One region of the Sporosarcina sp. FSL K6-2383 genome, then DNA from elsewhere that is predicted to be linked to it. Evidence: a T-box and tRNA genes for the amino acid it is inferred to sense, from the RefSeq annotation. Region 1 holds a T-box; the other holds one or more tRNA genes.
The links. A T-box is a leader RNA that pairs with one kind of tRNA and senses whether it is charged. The one in region 1 lies ahead of lysS (lysine--tRNA ligase), so its partner is inferred to be a tRNA-Lys.
Positions count from the first base shown of each region.

Region 2: it has a tRNA-Lys gene. The T-box ahead of lysS (lysine--tRNA ligase) is inferred to sense a tRNA for this amino acid. The anticodon was not compared.

Region 1 is NZ_CP152017.1:1,497,692-1,501,067, reverse strand. Features, by position in the region: partial or broken gene MKZ10_RS07485 (HI0074 family nucleotidyltransferase substrate-binding subunit) at 1-152, opposite strand, end outside; gene lysS (lysine--tRNA ligase) at 298-1,758, opposite strand; T-box leader at 1,867-2,128, opposite strand; gene MKZ10_RS07475 (hypothetical protein) at 2,200-2,442, opposite strand; gene MKZ10_RS07470 (MOSC domain-containing protein) at 2,668-3,330, shown strand.
Region 2 is NZ_CP152017.1:3,066,579-3,069,954, forward strand. Features, by position in the region: tRNA gene MKZ10_RS15340 (tRNA-Glu) at 137-208, opposite strand; tRNA gene MKZ10_RS15345 (tRNA-Ser) at 216-306, opposite strand; tRNA gene MKZ10_RS15350 (tRNA-Asn) at 314-388, opposite strand; tRNA gene MKZ10_RS15355 (tRNA-Ile) at 390-466, opposite strand; tRNA gene MKZ10_RS15360 (tRNA-Gly) at 473-546, opposite strand; tRNA gene MKZ10_RS15365 (tRNA-Phe) at 553-628, opposite strand; tRNA gene MKZ10_RS15370 (tRNA-Asp) at 651-726, opposite strand; tRNA gene MKZ10_RS15375 (tRNA-Met) at 730-804, opposite strand; tRNA gene MKZ10_RS15380 (tRNA-Ser) at 977-1,069, opposite strand; tRNA gene MKZ10_RS15385 (tRNA-Ile) at 1,087-1,163, opposite strand; tRNA gene MKZ10_RS15390 (tRNA-Met) at 1,171-1,244, opposite strand; tRNA gene MKZ10_RS15395 (tRNA-Ala) at 1,268-1,343, opposite strand; tRNA gene MKZ10_RS15400 (tRNA-Pro) at 1,350-1,426, opposite strand; tRNA gene MKZ10_RS15405 (tRNA-Arg) at 1,444-1,520, opposite strand; tRNA gene MKZ10_RS15410 (tRNA-Leu) at 1,548-1,636, opposite strand; tRNA gene MKZ10_RS15415 (tRNA-Gly) at 1,644-1,718, opposite strand; tRNA gene MKZ10_RS15420 (tRNA-Leu) at 1,727-1,808, opposite strand; tRNA gene MKZ10_RS15425 (tRNA-Lys) at 1,846-1,921, opposite strand; tRNA gene MKZ10_RS15430 (tRNA-Thr) at 1,928-2,003, opposite strand; tRNA gene MKZ10_RS15435 (tRNA-Val) at 2,025-2,100, opposite strand; rRNA gene rrf (5S ribosomal RNA) at 2,283-2,398, opposite strand; rRNA gene MKZ10_RS15445 (23S ribosomal RNA) at 2,550-3,376, opposite strand, start outside.

The DNA.
Region 1 (3,376 bases):
CAATAAATCCCAACAGTAAATTCAAAACGTTGAATCGTTCCATCTACGATGAGACTATTCCCTTGATCTTCATGTAGGGCTTCTTCTAAACGGTTTAATGCCTTCTGTAGGTTGTCAAAACTCTGCCATAATTTTCGGTTTGTATCTTCCACTCATTATCACTCCTATTTCAATAGCTGCCTCCTTCCAATATATAGCCTTATCAGGATACATACTCTATAAAGCTGTTGGTCAGCGACGCTAACCTTTTATGATTGTGTGCCATACACTCATGAAAAAAGTAATGTTACTCAACTTCTATAGCTTTTTAGTTAATGGAAAGAACACGCAATCCTTAATATTATCGCTATCACTCAGCACCATTAACAATCGTTCAATTCCGAATCCCCAACCTGAAATAGGCGGCATGCCATATTCCATCGCAGTTAGATAATCTTCATCCATCTCCATGGCCTCAACATCTCCATTGTTCCTAAGCTGTGCTTGTGTTTCCAACCTCCTTCTTTGTTCAAGTGGATCGACTAGTTCTGAATAAGCATTTATGATTTCCGCCCCATTCACCACTAACTGAAAACGATCCGTTAGAGCTGGATTATCATCATTTGCTCTAGCTAGCGGTGATAAATCAATCGGGTGCTGAACTAGAAACGTCGGGCGTATCAGATATGGACGACACATTTTTTTATAAAGAAGATCTATAAAATTTCCTCTCCCCATTGATTCAATATCCGAATGGTCCAATAGGATATTTCTTCTTTTCGTTTCTGCATACAGTTCTTGCACAGTTGGATAAAGATCTATATCAATCCCCGTATCGTTTACAATCAGATCTCTGAAAGATACGACGTCCCATTCTAATGAGAAATCAATCGATTGACTTTGGACAGTTAAAATGGTCGTATCGAATGTTCGATCCAAAACATACAAAATCATCTCACGCATTAACTTCATCGTATCTTTATAGTTCCAATAGGCAGCATACCCTTCAACCATTGTGAATTCCTGAAGATGCTGAGGACTTATCCCTTCATTTCTAAAACACCTTGCAAATTCAAATACTTTCGTAAAACCACCGACAATTAGCCTTTTTAAATAAGTTTCTGGGGCTATGCGTAAGTAAAACTCAGAATCCAAGGAGTTATGGTAAGTTTTAAACGGTTTTGCAAGTGCACCAGACGACGTTTGCTGTAAAACAGGCGTTTCAACCTCTAAGAAATTTTGATCCTCAAAGAACCTGCGAATTGAACTGACCATTTTTGTTCGAGCTAATAATCGATTTTGTGTCTCCTTTGTCATGATGACATCCAAATAGCGCTGTCGATAGCGAAGATCTATATTGCTTAATCCATGCCATTTATCTGGAAGAGGACGTATTGACTTCCCAAGAAATACATAACTCTCGATACGAAGGGTCTTCTCATGCGTTTTCGTGCTGTACATTTTCCCCTTCACACCGATAAAATCCCCTATATCTAGCAATTCATGGAACAGTTGAAAGGATTCCTCACCAACCTCTTCTTTCTTCAATAGAAGTTGCAAACTTCCTTGTATGTTTGAAATCGTAATAAAACATAATTTACTAAAATACCTAATACTCATGACTCTTCCAGCTACTTGAACGTTGCTCATACCATCCTCAAGCATTGCCGCTTCATACAGTTCATAATTCGTATGAAAACTTTCAGGGTGCAATGGAATGCCACGCGATTGCATCACATCTAATTTCTCTCTTCTATGAATCATTTGTTCATTACTCATGTTTACCACTCCATTTTCTGTTATCGAGCATGATGACACCAAATATTTCTAACTAGCCATCCATAGCTTTATAAACAACAAAAAACTCCCACCCCCAAGATTATCTATCTTGAGGACGAGAGTTGTGAACTTCGTGGTACCACCTCAGTTTATTGATATGTTGCCATACCAATCTCTTCGGGTACGTCAACGTTCGATTATACCCTATCTCTATAACGGGAGAACCCGTCGCATGATGACTAAGATTTGTTACTTAGTTCCATACGAAGCTCCAAGTCTTTTTTCATTGAGGTTATTATTACTCCTTCACAGCAAACGGAGCTCTCTGAAAATAATTAGCCTCAATTACTCTTCTCTTCATCGCCAGTTAGTTTATATTATACATTGATTATTTTTATTATTATATTTATTGACACGCATATAGTCAAGGACTAAATTTTTCTAACATTTTGGTAGTGGCGCCGATGAATTACTTTTATCAATTCTAAAATACTCGGATAGTTGAACAACCCGAACGTTTTGTGTATTTAATTCATGATAGATTTCCCTACTATCCCAAAACGATATATATTGATCCCGTTCACCTCGGATTAGCTCTTCTGCACTTTCCTTTGACTCCATATGAATAAATCTTCTGATGTAATGATTTTCATCAAAAAAATAAGTTATTTTGAATTCTTTCATGATATTTAACTCCTCGCATGCTGCAAATTACTATATCCCTATCTACAGTTCCATCATCTTTCTCAATATCATATCCATTTCACTTCGTGCCAAGACATTCATCTTCAACTGGTCGGACTTTTATTCAACACAATTTACAACTACTCTTTAAATATTTTGATAACAAACTTCTACTGTGGTTTAATTATAAGAAAAGTTGAATTCGGCAGAAAGCAGGTACATAATATGACACCTAATATTGAATTAAAAAACCTTTCCATCGGCTTACCGAAAAAAATGAATTACGGTAAAGACAAAGAAGTAGAAACGGCTATTTGTAAAGATTCGGTTGAGGAAGTTTTTCTAGCGAAAGATGGATTTCGAGGTGATGGCGTAGCAGATTTACAACATCATGGTGGGCTTGACCGCGCTGTTTGTGTCTATCCGTACGAGCACTATGCATATTGGGCGCAGCAGTTTAACAATCCCCTACCAAGCGCGGCTTTCGGGGAAAATATAACCGTAACGAATATGCTTGAACAAGACATTCATATCGGAGATATTTTTCGTCTTGGAGATGCTGTGATCCAAGTGACACAGGGCCGAATTCCATGCAGCACGATTACGAAAAGAACTGACCTGCCTCCCCTTATGAAAGGGATGGTTGATACAGGATTTACGGGTTATTTGTGCCGTGTACTTGAAGAAGGCATTGTTCGCGAAGATTCGACCATTACATTAGTGGAATCACATCCGCAACAAGTTTCTATCCTTTTTGCCAATCAACTTTATTTCCACCGCCCAAAGGATATTGAAGGTATCCAGCAAGTATTGGCGGTTCAGGAACTAGCGCAAGATTGGCGAGAACGGTTGACGAAGCGATTGGAGAATTTGACGAATCCTGTGTAAAGCTTTATACATTACAAAATGCAAACGTTGATTCCTTTTGAGTGCC
Region 2 (3,376 bases), 1.6 Mb from region 1:
TGAGATAAAGCTGGGCTACGAATATTGTGGATTCATACGCTGATATGCTCACAATACAAAATTCTATAATTCTCAAAGTAGGAAAAAAGCTAGGTTATGAGTTCTTGAAGAACTCATAACCTAGCTTTTTATTGTATGACCCCTACGGGATTCGAACCCGTGTTACCGCCGTGAAAGGGCGGTGTCTTAACCGCTTGACCAAGGGGCCAAATATATGGCGGAGAAGGAGGGATTCGAACCCTCGCACCGCTTACGCGATCTATACCCTTAGCAGGGGCACCTCTTGAGCCACTTGAGTACTTCCCCATATAAATGGCTCCGCAGGTAGGACTCGAACCTACGACCGATCGGTTAACAGCCGATTGCTCTACCACTGAGCTACTGCGGAATGGTGGGCCTAAGTGGACTCGAACCACCGACCTCACGCTTATCAGGCGTGCGCTCTAACCAGCTGAGCTATAGGCCCTAATTTTGGAGCGGATGAAGGGAATCGAACCCTCATCATCAGCTTGGAAGGCTGAGGTTTTACCACTAAACTACATCCGCATAAGATGGTGGCTCAGGACGGAATCGAACCGCCGACACAAGGATTTTCAGTCCTTTGCTCTACCGACTGAGCTACTGAGCCACATTATGTATTTTTGAAAAAATGGCGGTCCCGACCGGGATCGAACCGGCGATCTCCTGCGTGACAGGCAGGCATGTTAACCGCTACACCACGGGACCATTTGGTTGCGGGGGCAGGATTTGAACCTGCGACCTTCGGGTTATGAGCCCGACGAGCTACCACTGCTCCACCCCGCGACAATATTATTCATAATAATAAAAAGTACACGCAATTCATTTTCCATCTAGGATTTCGCTGTAATTTCCTTTCAGGAAATTACACAAATCACATTCTTCGTTATGTGACTTGCTCCACCCCGCGACAATATTATTACTATTTTTTTCAATGTGATTCATTAATCAAGAAAAATGGAGGAGGTAGAGGGATTCGAACCCCCGCGCGGTTTAACCCGCCTGACGGTTTTCAAGACCGTTCCCTTCAGCCGAACTTGGGTATACCTCCATGTGAAAATATAGTACTGGTGGACCTTGCAGGACTCGAACCTGCGACCGGACGGTTATGAGCCGTCTGCTCTAACCAACTGAGCTAAAGGTCCTTTAAGATGGCGGCAGAGGGGATCGAACCCCCGACCTTACGGGTATGAACCGTACGCTCTAGCCAGCTGAGCTACGCCGCCAGGATCTTTATATAAGTTGTTTTTGGTGGAGCCTAGCGGGATCGAACCGCTGACCTCCTGCGTGCAAGGCAGGCGCTCTCCCAGCTGAGCTAAGGCCCCATAAAGTGGTCGGGAAGACAGGATTCGAACCTGCGACCCCTTGGTCCCAAACCAAGTGCTCTACCAAGCTGAGCTACTTCCCGTTAGATATAAAATATAATGGCGCGCCCGGCAGAAGTCGAATCCACAACCTCCTGATCCGTAGTCAGGTGCTCTATCCAATTGAGCTACGAGCGCATATAAGTGTACTTAATTTATAAGATTTGGTGCCGAGAACCGGAATCGAACCGGTACGGTAGTCACCTACCGCAGGATTTTAAGTCCTGTGCGTCTGCCAGTTCCGCCACCCCGGCAAAGAATTGGAGCGGAAGACGGGATTCGAACCCGCGACCCCGACCTTGGCAAGGTCGTATTCTACCACTGAACTACTTCCGCATTATAAGTGCGGGTAAAGGGAGTCGAACCCCCACGCCCGAAGGCACTAGATCCTAAGTCTAGCGCGTCTGCCAGTTCCGCCATACCCGCAATATATAACATGACTCGCAGTCATGAAAATGAAAAATGGTGAGCCATGCAGGATTCGAACCTGCGACCCTCTGATTAAAAGTCAGATGCTCTACCAACTGAGCTAATGGCTCGAAAAGTGGTGCCGGCGAAAGGACTTGAACCCTCAACCTACTGATTACAAGTCAGTTGCTCTACCAGTTGAGCTACACCGGCTAAAGTGTATTTATAAAAAAATGGTGGAGGATGACGGGCTCGAACCGCCGACCCCCTGCTTGTAAGGCAGGTGCTCTCCCAGCTGAGCTAATCCTCCTGGGTAAAAGTGCGATAAGCTTCGCATTACTGCGTCAACTTCATTCGCTTACTCAGTCACGTAGTTATGTACGCTCCTTCGTTCTCTCAATCGTTTCCTTGTACTACTCGCTTCTCCCACTTTTACCGGGATTACAATAAGTAAAATTAGACGTTTTGAATGTTATATGTAATGAATTACAGGCCCGGCGACGTCCTACTCTTGCAGGGGGAAACCCCCAACTACCATCGGCGCTGAAGAGCTTAACTTCCGTGTTCGGTATGGGAACGGGTGTGACCTCTTCGCCATCGGCACCAGACCTGCATCATCTTTTTCCAAAGACAATACTCATTATATCAAATCAGTTAAGATTTGCAAGCACTTTTTTATGAACGGTACTTATTCGTTCAAAACTGAATAAAACAGACAGTGTGTTTCACAAATCAGGGCCAACCTGCCCTTTTTACTAGAAGGTTAAGTCCTCGTTCGATTAGTATCTGTCAGCTCCACACGTCGCCGCGCTTCCACCCCAGACCTATCAACCTCATCTTCTTTGAGGGAACTTACTTACTTGCGTAATGGGAAATCTCATCTCGAGGGGGGCTTCATGCTTAGATGCTTTCAGCATTTATCCCGTCCACACATAGCTACCCAGCGATGCCTTTGGCAAGACAACTGGTACACCAGCGGTGTGTCCATCCCGGTCCTCTCGTACTAAGGACAGCTCCTCTCAAATTTCCTGCGCCCGCGACGGATAGGGACCGAACTGTCTCACGACGTTCTGAACCCAGCTCGCGTACCGCTTTAATGGGCGAACAGCCCAACCCTTGGGACCGACTACAGCCCCAGGATGCGATGAGCCGACATCGAGGTGCCAAACCTCCCCGTCGATGTGGACTCTTGGGGGAGATAAGCCTGTTATCCCCGGGGTAGCTTTTATCCGTTGAGCGATGGCCCTTCCATGCGGAACCACCGGATCACTAAGCCCGTCTTTCGACCCTGCTCGACTTGTAGGTCTCGCAGTCAAGCTCCCTTATGCCTTTGCACTCTACGAATGATGTCCAACCATTCTGAGGGAACCTTTGGGCGCCTCCGTTACTCTTTAGGAGGCGACCGCCCCAGTCAAACTGTCCACCTGACACTGTCTCCTGCCCCGATAAGGGGCATGGGTTAGAAGTCCAATACAGCCAGGGTAGTATCCCACCAACGCCTCCTCCGAAGCTGGCGCTCCGGAATCTTAGGCTCCTACCTATCCTGTACAGGCTGCACCGGAATTCAATATCAGGCTACAGTAAAG